2 regions of the Acetoanaerobium sticklandii genome follow, and region 2 is predicted to be linked to the other one. Evidence: riboswitches for the same ligand, from Rfam matches in the RefSeq annotation. Region 2 holds a riboswitch; the other holds the start of a gene.

Region 1 (8,072 bases), 490 kb from region 2:
GGCATATCTGTAACTACAGTTCCAGGCGAATTTTTTGCCAATTGATATGCTTGCTTCAAGTTTTCAATATTATGAACGTTATTTCCCCAAAAAGCTGATTCTATTGTAGTTCTCATTCTAGAAAATACCGTATTGCTTGAGGTAATTTCACTTGTATTCCATTGATTTCTCGTAGACATTTCGGCCTCCTAAAATAACCATATAAATTATTTTTTCTGAATTACGAGTATTATTGTAATACAATTAGTTTAAAAGTGCCATACTTTTTTTGATATATTTTTATTAGGATAACACAATGGAAAATAAAAAGCCTATCATTGCAAGATTTTCATCAGTTTATGAATTAAAAAATTTTTTATCCTGCGTTTTTTCGTTAAAAAAAACTCAAACTTCTAATTTATACATATAATGTATCCAATTAGAAATTTGAGTTTTTGGTGTACTACTTATTTATATAAACTTTTGGTATAATATGCTCTGCAATTTTAATTAGCCTTCTTCTTAGCTTATCCGTCAATTTGTTTTCAAATCTTAGCTTGTCAATTGCCTCAGTATCAAACAACAATCCAGCAATATGCTCTACGATTCCTTTATCTGCATAATCGATTTCAAGATTATTGCTGATAATAAAACCACTGTCTATATTCACAAGCCTGTCATACAATCGATTTCTAAAGCTTAAATCATATAGCTCTCCTATAAAATCATGGCAATATGGTATCTGAAAGTCCAAATATTCCTTAGAAACCTCATAACCATTTTCATTAAATTCTTTTGAAATATCAAGTGCTTGTTTATGAAGACGTTTGAGATTTGATTCGTAGTCATCTTTTAGCCAATGTCCATATAGTCTACAATTTAGAGGTCTAACTTCATAAATTTTACATCTCTTGGTTTTATCCAAAAAAGGACATTTATTTCTCTTTTGATATATGTCTAGATAATATACCATAATGGCTTTTTTTAAATCTGGAGTAAACAAACTATTTTCAAGTAAATAAACATAAATATTTGCCGCCTCAGTGAATGAAGCTCCTACGGATTCGCTGCAGCAATTGGCACAGCTTTTACAATTTCCTGGAAGTATTTGACTATATATAGCTTCTAGTTGCTTATTTATTTCTTTCTTATTTTCATAAAAACTACTTATCAATATCTCATTTCTCCTATTCTCTAATCGGTAACTAACCGCTAACTAATTATAGCAATTCAAGTTTACTGATAAATCTCTAGCTCTTTGCTGTATTAACAATAAGAACTTCCTCATCTAGAAATTTAGATTTTTCCAATGTATTAAAAATCTATCTACTTCAGCCGTGGTTGACTTATTAATTAAATTAAATGGAGTATCGACTGCTTCTACTCTTCCATTTATCAACACCATAGCTTTACTTGCAAGTCTAAATATATCCCTAAAATCATGGCTTACTACAACAGCTGTGGTATTTGTATCTTTAATTATTTTATTAATGTCATCAATCAATAGCTCTTTTGTTGGAACGTCTAAAGCTGAAAATGGCTCATCCAAAAAAATTACATCTGGTTCAATCGCAAATGCTCTAGCTAAGCTTACTCTTTGTGATTCTCCACCTGAAAGTAAGCGCGCTTTTTGATTTATTAAGTGTGAAATCCCAAAGCTAGTTAGCCATCTATCAACTTTATCACTTATCTCTTTTTTTGATTTTCCTCTTATCTTTAAACCTGAAGCTACATTTTCATATACAGTGGTATTTAAAAGTAGAGGATCCTGAAAAACAATAGCTATTTTTCTTCTTATATCTAATGATATATTAGATCCAATTACCTTATTTTGAAATAATATTTCTCCAGATGTAGGCTTCTCCAAAAAAGATAGGACTTTTAACAAGCTGCTCTTACCTGAACCATTTGGTCCTACAAGCCCTATTACCTCACCTTTTAAAAGAGAAAAATCGATGTTATCAAGTATTTTTTTATTTCCTTGCTGCCAGCATAAATTTTTAGCTTTTAACATCAATATCCTCCTATCTTTTTTGCTGAAGCACTGTAAGCCATAATGTAGTCAAATAAGAAACTAGAACTAAAATAGCGCTAAGAGCTATTGCTACATCAAAGTTCCCTTTTGATACTTCCATAACCGTTGCCGTAGTAAGAACTCTAGATAATCCTTTTACATTCCCCCCCACCATCATTGATGCTCCTACCTCTGAAACAACGGCTCCAAATCCAGCAATCACAGCAGCAAGCAGAGAAAATCTAGCTTCTTTTAGTAAAAACCATAAATACTGTAACTTAGTTGCTCCCAAAGCTTTGATTTGAAGTCTAAGCTTTGGATCTACTTGAGAAATAGCAGCACTAGTAAGTCCTACTACTATAGGTGAAGCAATCACCGCTTGAGCAATTATTATTGCAGTTGGAGTATAAATAAGATTAAGTGAGCCTAAAGGTCCCGAGCGCCATAGCAAAATAGAAATCCATAATCCAGCAACTACTGGTGGCATTCCCATTCCTGTGTTTACTATACTCATTAAAAAATCTCTGCCAGGGAATCTTTTTAATGCCAGCACCGTTCCAAAGGGTATCCCTATAATCAAGCTTATAAGCGTGGCTGTTCCAGATACTTGCAGAGTTAAAAGAGTGATCCTAAGTACCTCAGGATCACCCGTTAATATCATATTTATCGCTTTTTTAAGTCCCTCAATAATCAAATCCATTAAATCACAGCCTTATTTTCCTATTTCTTCCTCTGTTTTTCCTGCATCCTTAAAGAATAGTGGCTCACCATATTCATCCATGCCAAACTCTCCAATTATATCCTGAGTTTTTGAATCTATCATAAACTCCACAAAGGCTTTAGCTCCATCAGCATTCACTTTAGGGAATTTTTCTTCATTCACTTGCATTACATGATATATGTTTAACAATGATTTTTCACCTTGAACAGCTATCTCTAATTGTAGATTATCCTTTTGAGCTAAAAATGTAGCTCTATCAGTCAAAGTATAGCCTTCCTTCTGGGAAGCAATATTTAAAGTTTGTCCCATTCCTTGTCCTGTTTCTTGATACCATGAACCTTCATTTGGAATATTAATATCTTTCCATATTCCTTTTTCTTTTTTGTCGGTTCCTGAATCGTCTCCTCTTGATACAAATATAGATGAAGTTTCAGATATTGACTTAAAAGCATCTGCTACTGATTTTAGGTCTTTAACCTTAGCAGGGTCACTTGATGGTCCAACCAATATGAAATCATTATGCATTACAAGCTGATAATTAGTAACAGCTCCACTTTCTACTAGAGGCTTCTCTGATGCTGGAGCATGAGTAAGAAGCACGTCTGCTTCACCCTTTTCTCCCATAGCAAGCGCTTGACCCGTTCCTACAGCAATTGTTTTTACTCTATATCCAGTTTGCTCTTCAAACATAGGTATGAGTACATCTAGTAACCCAGAATCTTGAGTACTAGTTGTCGTTGCTAATATTATATCTGGATTTTCAGGTGTTGTCACCTCTTGATTGGCTTGCTCAGGTGCAGGCTCAGCTTCAGGCGTAGAAGTACATCCGCTAAGCATAAGTGCAAATACCATAAGTAAAGCCAAGCAGGTTTCTTTAAAAAATAGATTTCTTTTTTTCATAAATAAATTCCCCCTTAATATGTATAAATATTCGGATTTCTTATCTTAAGTTTAATTTGAGTTTTTATAATTGTCAATAAATAGTTAGGTTGAGTTAGTTTTAGTTAGTTTTATTTTTTTATATTTTAATATTAAAATATTTTTTTAAATATTTTTTACGTTTTAATCTAAATGTAATGTTATTTACTTGAAAATTTTGGTATAATAAGAATATAAATAGTAAATTGTTTTTACGTGCGATTGATCTATTAGATCTCTCCTCACGACAATGGCAAAGTAGTAGAAATGCTATGACGCAAAGCTATAGGGCCTTACCGTAACTGGTTGGCAGCCTAGCTACCGAAAAGGAGTTTTTATTATGAAAAAAAATTTAAAACAGTATTTATTAATTGCTTTATCGATTGCTAGTGTAACCTTTCCCAATCTAGCTCATGCAGATGCAAAGATAATAGACGAGAGCGATGTTGCTAAAGGAATAATCAAAGTCAATTACTCTACAAATTATCAATCTAAATATAAATTAGCAATTGAAAAAGATGGGCAAAAACAATATTTTGATTTAGCTGCTAATACAGCTCAAAGCTTCCCTTTAATTTACGACAACGGAAGCTACACTATAAAAATAATGCAAAACACATCAGGGAATAGCTATAAATCAGTATACACTCAAAAAATCGACGCTTATATAGCAGATGATACAGCTATGTACCTTGTTTCAACTGCTACTGTTAACTGGAGTGAGCAAATGATGGCAATAAAAAAAGCTGAAGAGCTCACAAAAAATCTTCAAACTGATAAAGAAAAATTTGATGCTATATACAATTATGTTATTAAAAATTATAGCTATGATTATAATAAAGCAGCTACAGTTAAACCAGGATATATGCCTGATATAGAAAAAATTTATGAATCAAAGTCAGGTATTTGCTATGACTACAGTGTTTTATTTGCTTCTATGCTAAGAAGCCAAGGGATTCCCGCCAAGGTAGTAAAAGGTAGCTCTACCTTAGTAAATGAATACCATGCATGGAACGAAGTGTTTATTGACGGAAACTGGATTATAGTTGATACTACAGTAGATGCAGCCTACAGCGCTTCAAAAGCTCCTATAGCTACTATAAAATCCTCAAATCAGTATACTAAAACCTCTGAAATATAAGTAAAAAAAGGACTGTCTGGAAATATCAGACAATCCTTTTTTTAGTTTACATCTTTATCTCTAAGTGGTGGTATCACAATTTCTACTACAGCTCCACCTTCATCTGCATTATAAGCCTTGAGTCCCCAGCCATTTGACTCTGCAATGCTTTTTACTATAGATAGTCCAAGTCCAGTGTTGCCTCCTTTACCTTTGTAAAATCTGTCAAATATATACAGCTCCTCATTATTTTCAAAGCCTCGTCCATCATCTTGAATTTTTATTATTATATGACCAGTTTCGATTTCAAAGGATTCAATAGATATTTGAGATTTTGCATATCTTAAGGCATTTGAAAGTATATTTGAAAAAACTCTGTCTAATCTATCATCACTAGTTCTAACCACAATATAGTGAGCAATATTATTCTTAAAGGTTATATTTTTCTCTTTGGCTAGAAGTGTAAGCCTTATTATTATCTCTTCTACAGCTTCCCAGAGATTTATTCTAATGGACTTTTCCTCACTCATAAGATTTTCCATTTTACTAAGGTAAACAATTGAGTTAACTGTATCTCTAAGCTTCTTACTTTCATCTATTATTATATCCAGACCTTCATCAACCATGCTCTCATCCATTACCTTGTCCTTGATAGCCTCTGCATATCCTTGAATAGACATAAGTGGAGTCTTTAGCTCATGAGAGGTATTTTGGAAAAATTCTTTTTGCTTCTTATCATATTCTTTTAGCTTGTATGCCATTTTAAGAAAATCCTGATTGATTTCTGCTAGCTCATCTTTTGTTTTTATTTCTTCCCAGATGATTTCATCATCAGTAAAAGAGAAGGAGGCTATATTTTTCTTTAGTTTATTTATTGGGCTTATTATTCCTCTTTCAAAAAATATAGAGATTATACTAGCAATAAAAAGTGCTATTAAAAAACCTAAGAATACAGATCTATTGATAAGAGCATTTATTACACTTAAATCTTCTTTCTTAGCAAGCATAACAAGATAGCCTAAAGTCTCTTGGTCTAAAGAGGAAATCAGAGGTCTTTGCTCTACATAATATTTGGTCTTGTCTATCTCTAAAGGATTTATAGGTTCCTGCTCTGTATTATAGGATTGAAAGATGAGGTTTTTGTCTACATCCATTATTATAAAATGAGTCGTTGCAAGTCTATTATGAGCATAACCCATGCCTTTTGGGAGAATAATTTCTGAAATGCTAAGAGCATTTTCTCCAAAAAAATTCTTACTTATTTGGATTTTCACATTAGGGCTTCCATCAACAACAGTCATTTCAATTTTTTGATCTATCACCATGTTTATTTGCTTGGCTACTACGTCAGCGTCTTTTTTGAGATCCAGCCTTGTCTGCCTATTGAGGATATCGTTGAAGGACATTTTTGAAATGCCCATAAATACAAATGCAGTTGCTAATATAATGATAAAATAGCTCTGCATTATTTTTTTTCCTATTTTACTCATTGTCATCTATCCTATATCCATAGCCCCAGACTGTTTTTATTACCACTCTTGATTTTGCAGTCTTAAGCTTTTTTCTAAGCCTTTTTATAGTATCATCGACGTTTCTATCATAACCATCGTAATCATATCCCCAAATAGACTCGATAATTTGTTCTCTAGAAAGAGGTAGATTGATATTTTTCATCAAAAATTCCAGTACCTCGTACTCCTTTATAGTAAGAGGTATGTCTTGCCCCATACATTTGACTATTCTTCTTTGAACATATATCTCCAAATCCTTTGTTTTCAAAATTTCGTCATTATGCTCTGAGGATTTAGTCGTTCTTTTTAATATGGTTTTTATTCTTACGACTAGCTCTCTAGGAGAAAAAGGCTTTGCAAGATAATCATCTGCACCTAGCTCTAGTCCGAGTATCCTATCTAGTTCATCGCTTCTTGCTGATACAAAAATTATAGGCACTTCACTAATTTTTCTAATTTCCTTGCACAAATCCAAACCATCTAAGCCTTGCATCATTATATCTAAAACCAGTAAGTCTGGCATAAATTCTCTTATAGCTGATAGCACGCCATCTGCACTTTCAAAGGTAGTTGTGTTATATCCTTCCTTTTTTAGATACATCTCGATTAAGTCTCTGATACGCTTCTCATCATCTACTATGAAAATATGCTTCATAATTACCCTACTTTCTTATAGTTTTTTCTGTAAACAAAAAGCTGCCACTCTATGTGGGCAGCTTAGGAGGGTGAAGTATATAGTATTGGCAGGTTAAGCCAAGGGTTTGTAAAATGTTCCGATGCAGCTAGCTGCATCGGATTTACATGAAAAAAGGGGTGGGTTGTAAGGTTGTGTTTCATTCCTTATTGTTATAATACTTTAGATATATGGTATAAATTCGTGCAAAATGTGGAAAAAGTTAGGGATTTACTTTTTATTTTTTGCAGTTATTCTTGCTCTTTGAGTTTTATCCAAAACTTTCTTTCTGATACGCATTGATTTTGGTGTAATCTCAACAAGCTCATCTTCATCTATAAACTCAAGAATTTCTTCAAGAGACATTCTTTTAGGTGGAGAAAGTCTAAGCGATTCATCTGAGCCAGATGCTCTCATGTTTGTGGCTTGCTTTCTCTTACATACGTTTACATCTATATCCCCTGATCTTGAATTGCTTCCTATAACCATCCCTTGATATACTTTTTGTCCTGGATCGATAAAAAGAATACCCCTGTCTTGTGCATTAAACAACCCGTAAGCAACTGCTACTCCATCTTCAAAAGCTACTAATGAACCTTGACTTCTAGCTATTATATCACCCTTATAAGGCTGATATCCATCAAATATAGTGTTAAGTATACCGTTTCCTTTTGTATCAGTTAAAAACTCAGATCTATAGCCTATAAGTCCTCTAGTTGGAATAGAGAAATCAAGTCTCACATATCCACCTTTTGACTGTTGCATATTGATCATTTCGCCTTTACGAGTTCCCATCTTTTCCATAACCGGTCCCATAAAATCTTCAGGAACATCTATTACGGCTCTCTCCATAGGCTCTAGAAGCTTTCCATTTTCATCTCTTTTAAATAAAACCTCTGGTTTAGAAACTTGAAGCTCATAGCCTTCTCTTCTCATAGTCTCCATCAGAATAGAAAGGTGAAGCTCTCCTCTTCCAGATACCTTGAATGTATCCGCTGTATCCATTTCCTCAACTCTCAGAGATATATTAGTATTAAGCTCTTTCATAAGTCTGTCTCTTAATTGTCTAGAAGTTATAAACTTACCTTCTTGACCAGCAAATGGACTGTCATTTACAGAGAAGTTCATTGCTATAG
Region 2 (8,072 bases):
GTTTGTTCCTTACTCTGTAACTACTGATTTCGAGATAAAAACCTCAAATCAAAACATATTGAGTATGGTTGCCACATACACGCAGAACACAGGTAAAGCAAATCCTGTAACTGCCTTGGCTACTTACAATATAGATACTTCTTCTGGAAAAGAATTGAGCTTAGAAGATTTATTCAAATCTGACTTTGATTATAAAAACGTTATAAACAAAGAAATTACAAATCAAATAAAAAAAGATATTTCTGGAAAAGTATATTTCCAAGAAAAAAATCTTAGATTTGTAAGCATAAGTCAAATGCCGCAATTTTATATAGAAGATGGAAATCTCTACATTCAGTTTGACATTTATGAAATAGCTCCCTATGCTACAGGCACTCCTGTTTTCCTAATACCAAACGAAATAATATATTCTGGGCTTAAAGAACAATATAAGCCCATGCTCTTAAATCAAGTTGATTAAAGCAATAAAAATATATAAGTATTAAAGTAATTATCTATTCTGTTCATAGACAAATAACCTATTTTTCAATCCAATCAAACTAAATTATTCCCATAAAAAAACTGCCCTTTATGAGCAGTTTTTTTATTTAAACATAAAATATTTAATGTTCATTTTCGAAAACTATTTCTTTCTAATCTTTAATCCCGTAGCTATTAAACTTGCTCCTAAAGCATATAGAAGTTCTGGTGCAAATCCTCCTGTTTTAGGAAGAACAGGTGCTGGTGCATCAAGTGGAACTTCTTCTTCTATTATTTCTTCTTCAGTCTCCATAACTGGCGGAGCAGATAAAGGAGTTTCTTCATCTATTACTTCTTCCGTTTGTTCTGCTGAAGCTAGAGTAGCTACAGGTAAAGCTACTGGTATAATTTGTGGTGCTGCAAGAGGTGTAGCTTCATCCTCTATATCTTCATCATCGTCGTCATTGTCATTTTGTGCCACTGGAGTTGTAGGTTGTGGTGTTGGATTAGTAGGCTCTGGTTGCGGTTCTACAACTGGAGGATTAGTCGTTCCTCCTCCGCCACCTGGTGTTACTGGTTCATCTTCTCCTGGTTCATCTTCTCCTGGCTCATCTTCTACTGGTTCATCTTCCCCTGGTTCATCTTCTCCTGGCTCATCTTCTCCTGGCTCATCTTCTCCTGGCTCATCTTCTCCTGGTTCATCCGGGTCTACTAGTTCTACTTTTGGTGCAGTGTACTCTATTTTAAACATTTGTTTTAATGTTGGTAAATTGTAGCTCATAAGCATTGGTGTACTAACAAGTCTTTGAGTGTTTTTATTATCCTTTGTTGGCACTAAGTCATATACATCTTCAACTGCATATGTTCCTTTTATTACAATTTTTGCTTCAATCTCAGCATTTTTAGTTTTATCTTCAATAGCATTCTTAAAGCTCAAAGATTTATTACCATTTCCTAAATCCACTACCGTATAGGCGTTAGTATCCAGCTGATTTCCATTTACGAATACTTCTAAGAAAGTCTGTACTTGCTCATTTACTCTATTTAATATAGAGTATGTATAATTTACTGATACTTCACCATTTTCTAACTTAACGGCAGTATTTTCATCAGTCGCTTTCGCTTCTATTTTAAGATTATTTTTAGAAGGGTCACTTTCTTTTTGTTTAGATAGGTACTCTGCTAATTTAACAACTTTCTCATCTTCAACTCTCTTTTTTATCCCTAAAAAACCTTTTTCCCAATCATAATCAACAAATTTTTTATTAGGATTATCTAACTTCCAAACTGCCATCTGTGTTGCTGCGATAGCATCTTCTTCTGTTAAATTATTTATTTGATTTTGTGTAAGATATTTTGATGCATCTTTTAATAATTCACTTCTATAAGTCTCAATATTTGTATTCGGATCATAACCATTTAAAACTATTCCTCTTAATTTCTCAGATGTTTTAATATCTTTACTATTTTGAGGTAATTCTTGCACTGAATACTTTGAATTATTTTTAAGGTTTGTATCTATATCATTACAATACGCCGTAACATCTTCTTTAGAATCTTTAGTATTTTTTAAATCAAATACTTTTGTTTCATATTCCTCATCATTAAAATCTCCCCATTTTGGAACTATTTCAGTAATCGTTTCACCTTCTGTTCCTGTATTGCTATATTCAACTTCCTTTGCTATGATTTTATTACCATTTTTATCGACATTTTGTGTTTCTTTATAATCCACAATCTCAACCTTAGCAGGTTCTACTTCTATTATTTGAGGAGGATTTCCATCTTGCGGTGGTGTTTGCGTTCCTCCATCTTGCGATGGTGCTTGTGATCCTCCATCTTGCGATGGTGCTTGTGTTCCTTCATCTTGCGGTGGTGTTTGTGTTCCTTCATCTTGCGATGGTGTTTGTGTTCCTTCATCTTGCGATGGTGTTTGTGTTCCTTCATCATGCGATGGCGTTTGTGTTCCTTCATCTTGTGATGGCGTTTGTGTTCCTTCATCTTGTGATGGTGCTTGTGTCCCTCCATCTTGTGTCACACCGCTATCTGACTGTGCCGTAGGAATTTCATCTGCGTATGCCATTATCCCATAATTAGAAAATAGCAACGATCCCATTAATAACAGTGCTAATAATCTGTTTTTTTTCACCTTTCTCATACATTCCCTCCATCTTTAAACTAAATTAAATAAGCTTGTTAGATGGTAGCTGGACTATCATTGCTTTGTCTAAGCCAATAAAAAAACCGCCATAAAAATATGGCGGCTGGACTATCATTGCTTAAAACTAAGCTTTAGACTCCTTGCTTTGCGTCCTACAGTTTCCCATAGTTTGCCTTTTTCATTAAGTAGGATTAAATAACTATTTTGTTATGTAGTATTAACTAGTTATTAATCACTAAAACAATTCTATATTAAAAAAATTCAAAAGTAAATAATTTTTTTCTATATTTTGTAAACATGAAAAAAAAACTGCTCTAAAAGCTGAGCAGTTTAACGATTAAAATTTAATTTATAATTATATTTGTGTTAAATAAGATTTGATAGTTTTAAAATTTATTTTCTAAACTTAAATCCTACACTAATTAAGCTTAAGCCTAAAGCATATAGAAGTTCTGGTGCAAATCCACCTGTTTTAGGAAGTTCTGGTGCTGCTAGTGGTACTTCTTCTTCTATTATTTCTTCTTCAGGTTCTTCGACTTGAGGTACTCCAAGAGGAACTTCTTCTTCTACTATTTCTTCAGGAGTATTTATAGAAGTTACAGTTGCTACAAATACATCAGGTTCTCCTGGTAATGCTAAAGGAGTCTCCTCTTCTTCAATTACTACTACATCATCATCATCGTCATCATCTTCAGGAACTGTTGGTTCTTCAGGTTCTTCAGGTTCTTCAGGGTTTTCAGGGTTTTCTGGTTCTTCTGGGTCCTCAGGATCTTCTGGGTCTTCTGGATCTTCAGGGTCTTCAGGGTCTTCAGGGTCTTCTGGATCTTCTGGATCCTCAGGGTCTTCTGGATCCTCAGGGTCTTCTGGATCCTCAGGGTCTTCTGGGTCCTCAGGATCTTCTGGTATCACTAATCCAAATAAGAAAGAGAAATGGCTAATAGCAGCGATACTATCATTCTTATTTACTGCTGGATGCAATCCACTATCAGAACTGATTGTAGGATCATAAACATATAGATAACCTTTAGTTCCGTCTTCTCCTTGTCCACCTTTTACATATACTTTATATACTGTTACATTTGATGAGCTTGTTTCCCAAGATAGATACTTCGCATCTTCACTTACAAACCACTTAATAAATTCTTCATTATCTAATGAAATAGTTCCACTACCTCTTGGAGAATCATCAACTTTTTCAGTTTCATATCCAGTTTCTTCAAGCTTAAAATTAGCTTCATCTATTGGTTGCTGAGCTGCTGGTCCTGAATACTGAACATCTACATCAAGGATTTCTGGAGCTTTCATTAAAGACATTGGTACTTCTTCATTTTCAATAATTTCTTCAATCTCTTCATCAATAACTTCTTCTACTATTTCTTCAATAGGTTCTTCCTCAATTATTTCCTCCACTATTTCTTCCTCGATTACTTCTTCTATTACTTCCTCTTCTTCAAAAGGTTCTTCTTCTATTACTTCTTCTTCATTCTCAGGCTCTAAATTATTCTCCGGTTGTTCTTCGTTTTGTTCCTCATCAACTACTTCTTGTTCTTCTTGCTGAATTTCAGGGGGTATTTCACTATCTGCGAATACTCGTTGAGCGTTAAATGACCAGCCTAAAAATGCTAATACCATGATAATTGCTAAGAATCTTCTGTTTTTTCTCATTTTTGACACCTCCATCCATTAAACTTAAAAACCAAGTTTTGGATGGCAACGGGACAATCATAACTTATCTTAACTCAAAAAGCCGCCATATAAAAAAATATGGCGGCTGGACTATCATAACTGAGTTAGTATTCAGTCTTAGACTCCTCGCTTTGCGTCCTACAGTTTCCTGTAGTTTGCCTTTTTCATACAAATTGGGAAATTCTAACTAAAGGAGTACGAATATATTACTAATTCTAGTTACTTTAAATATACCCTGAATAAGTATATTAAAACATAGTTTATAACATTATTTTACGTTAAACTATAAACAAATTAAAACTCTAAGCTTTTTTATAGCATTTCTTTTTAATTCTTTTGCATAGACATAGGAAACATCGAGTTCCTTAGCTACATTTTTTAGTAAGCTCTTCTCCATAATGTGCCTTTCAACTACATATCTTTCTTTATATGAAAGACCCTTTAATAAATCTTCTAGTTCGATATCGAAATAACCATGGTCATAATCTGATTCCATAAAGGTCTCATCGTATTCTACTAAATCCGCTACCTTAGCTTGTTTTCTTTTCTCATCATAGTAATAACATCCTAGCATTCTTTTCATATATCCCATAAATAATATATTTCTTTCCAGTTCATAATTATCAATTAATTCAATAGTCCTAACATATCCTAGCTGAAGTAAATCCTCATCTACATATCCAAAATAGTGTCTTATTTTTTTCTTTATCAGAGGAGTAATGTAAGCTAAAAGCTGTCTTAGATATTCTTGTTTATCCCAAGTAGCAGTAGCTTCCTTATAGCCTATAAGCGCTTGTTCTATATCTTCGTAAGTATTTGTCTCCATTTCCTTACCTCCTATCTCTGTACAACTATCGAACATATGTTCTGTTTCTACTATACAATATGCATTTATTTTTGAAAAGGTAGGAAAAAAGTTCAAAAAAATATCCTATATCATTAGCTTCTTATCTACATATTGTGTAGATGCTAATAATCTAGGATATAAAAATACTTAACTATTAAATTCGTATAACAATTTTTAGCCTAAGAAGCATTTATAAAAAATAACTTCTTTAAATTATAATCCACAATTACCTTCCTTCATACATTTTGCTATAATAATTTCTGTATTCTGAAGAAATAATCTTCTCTATCCACCTAGGATTGTCTAAATACCATTTTATCGTTAGCTTTATACCTTCATCAAAAGTGTATTTAGGCTCCCATCCTAGCTCTGTACTTATTTTTGTATTGTCTATTGCATATCTTCTATCGTGTCCTAATCTATCTTTTACATGAGTAATTAAAGTTTCATCTTTTCCTAGCACATTTAAAATCAATTTTACTATATCCAAATTTTGTTTTTCATTATTCCCACCAATATTATAAACTTCTCCAAGCATTCCTTTATGAAGCACAGAGTCAATAGCACTGCAGTGATCCTCAACATAAAGCCAGTCTCTCACTTGTTTCCCATCGCCATAAACAGGAAGAGGTTTATCATTTATCGCATTATTTATCATTAGAGGAATTAACTTTTCAGGAAATTGATATGGTCCGTAATTATTAGAGCACCTTGTAATATTAACAGGAAGTCCATAGGTTTCACTATATGCTCTTACTATCATATCAGCTGAAGCTTTGGAAGCCGAATAGGGACTGTTGGGATTTAGGCATGTTGTTTCTTTAAAAAGTCCCGTTTCACCTAAAGAGCCATAAACCTCATCTGTCGATACCTGAACAAATTTAACGCCCTTTTTATACTCTTTGCAGTACTTATCAAATAAATCTATTTTCCAAAAATCTTTAGCAATATCAAGTAGTGCCTGAGTTCCCATTATATTTGTTCTAAGAAAAACTTCAGGGTCTTCTATGCTTCTATCAACATGGGATTCTGCGGCAAAATTAACCACCATATCTATGTCAAATCTTCTAAAAATACTTTCTACTAGCTCTCTATTACAAATATCTCCCTTAATATGCTTGTACCTAGCATCTCCCTCTATATCCTCTAGGTTCTCTAGATTTCCAGCATAAGTAAGTAAGTCTAAGTTTACTATTCTGTAATCGTGATGCTTTAGCATATATTTAATAAAGTTTGAGCCAATAAATCCAGCTCCACCTGTTACTAGTAAGTTCACACTTATCTCTCCTAACCTAAATCGTTTTTAAGTAAATCCTCGTAGGACTCTCTTTGCACTATCAGTCTGTCTTCTTTATCATGAATCATAACCACTGCAGGCTTTGCAAGCTTATTGTAGTTGCTCGACATACTATAGTTATATGCTCCAGTTCCCATAACTGCTAGTATGTCTCCTCTTTCTACTTTAGGAAGATTAATATCCCAAATTAATATATCTCCGCTTTCACAGCACTTTCCAGCAACTGTTACTAGCTCAGTATCTTCATCATACATTTTATTTGCTATGCAAGCACTGTATTTGGCTTGATAAAGTGCTGGTCTTGGATTATCTGCCATACCTCCGTCTATGCATATATATTTCCTAACTGACTCAATATTTTTTACACTACCTACAGTATAAAGAGTAATTCCTGCTTCAGCTACTATATATCTTCCTGGCTCTATAAAAATATTCGGTCTTATTATCTCATATTTATCAATTAAAGCTATTACTTCTTCCATAATTGCATCTGTAAAATATTCAAGTGGCATAGGTTCATCTTCAGCCGTATATCTTACTCCAAATCCCCCCCCGACATTTAAATCCTCTATTTCATAATCATACTTGTCTTTTATTTCTTTAATAAGCTCCATAGCTTTTTTTGTTGACTCTACATGGGCCTCATTGTCAAAAAGCTGTGAGCCAACATGAAAATGAAAGCCTTTAAAATCAATATGCTCTGATTTAATTGCCAGTTCTATAGCTTCATCTAAGTCTTTGCTGGCAAAAGAAAGTCCAAATTTTGAATCTAGCTGTCCTGTACTTATATATTTATGAGTATGTGCCTCCACATTTGGAGATATTCTAAGTAAAATTTTTGCAGTAAATCTTTCTCCTGCAAGCTCTATTAATAGCTTTAGCTCACTTATTCCATCTACTACTATTCTTCCTATTCCTCTTTCTAATGCAAATTCCAATTCATCTTTTGATTTGTTGTTTCCATGAAACATTATTTTATCTGGATTTATTCCAGCATCTAATGCCGTATATAGCTCTCCATAAGATACTACATCTATACCCATTTCTGATTTTTTAATTATTTTAGCCATTGCTTTAGTCAAAAAAGCCTTACTAGCATAATATGCATATGTACGAGGGTATTTATCTAAAAAATTCACCTTAATATAATCTATTTTTTCTTCTATTATATCCTGGCTCATAACATAAAGCGGTGTAGAATATTTTTGCGCTAGATATACACTGTCAACTGAACAAAACTCAAAATTCTCTTGCATAGTTCCCCCTCCTTAGTTTTATATACGACTGATTACTTAATTTTATATATTATACCTTTTTATCTTCAATTATTATAGCATTTTATCTATCATAGGATTAAAATAGTATAAAAGGAGGTTGTGATAATGAAAAAGATTGCAATTGCATTATTTTTATCAGCTATATTAGGTACATCTGTATTAGCTGGATGTTCCCCTAAGGAAGAAGCTCCAGCCCCAGATACTACAAAGGAAGAAGCTGCTCCAGAGGCTGAACAACCAGCAGCTGAAGAAGAATCTGCTGACCTAGCAGAATTATTTAAAAAAGGAGAAAATGCATTTAAAGATGGTATTTACTATGCACAGACCTTTACAATGGCAGACCAG

What was found. A riboswitch is a leader RNA that binds a small molecule or an ion and turns the genes downstream of it on or off. The one in region 2 is predicted to bind cyclic di-GMP.
Region 1: another riboswitch for cyclic di-GMP. It lies ahead of CLOST_RS04580 (transglutaminase family protein); the one in region 2 lies ahead of CLOST_RS14070 (hypothetical protein).

The regions. Positions count from the first base shown of each region.
Region 1 is NC_014614.1:1,001,340-1,009,411, reverse strand. It holds gene CLOST_RS04605 (phosphoenolpyruvate carboxykinase (ATP)) at 1-179, opposite strand, end outside; gene CLOST_RS04600 (YkgJ family cysteine cluster protein) at 443-1,153, opposite strand; gene CLOST_RS04595 (ABC transporter ATP-binding protein) at 1,268-1,993, opposite strand; gene CLOST_RS04590 (ABC transporter permease) at 2,004-2,693, opposite strand; gene CLOST_RS04585 (ABC transporter substrate-binding protein) at 2,706-3,614, opposite strand; cyclic di-GMP riboswitch class I at 3,875-3,958, shown strand; gene CLOST_RS04580 (transglutaminase family protein) at 3,973-4,773, shown strand; gene CLOST_RS13510 (sensor histidine kinase) at 4,815-6,242, opposite strand; gene CLOST_RS04570 (response regulator transcription factor) at 6,235-6,918, opposite strand; gene typA (translational GTPase TypA) at 7,168-8,072, opposite strand, start outside.
Region 2 is NC_014614.1:509,808-517,879, reverse strand. It holds gene CLOST_RS02325 (DUF3298 and DUF4163 domain-containing protein) at 1-460, shown strand, start outside; gene CLOST_RS02320 (thioester domain-containing protein) at 623-2,617, opposite strand; cyclic di-GMP riboswitch class I at 2,716-2,804, opposite strand; gene CLOST_RS14070 (hypothetical protein) at 3,014-4,285, opposite strand; cyclic di-GMP riboswitch class I at 4,384-4,476, opposite strand; gene CLOST_RS02310 (sigma-70 family RNA polymerase sigma factor) at 4,590-5,132, opposite strand; gene rfbB (dTDP-glucose 4,6-dehydratase) at 5,380-6,429, opposite strand; gene lysA (diaminopimelate decarboxylase) at 6,441-7,706, opposite strand; gene CLOST_RS02295 (DUF4412 domain-containing protein) at 7,833-8,072, shown strand, end outside.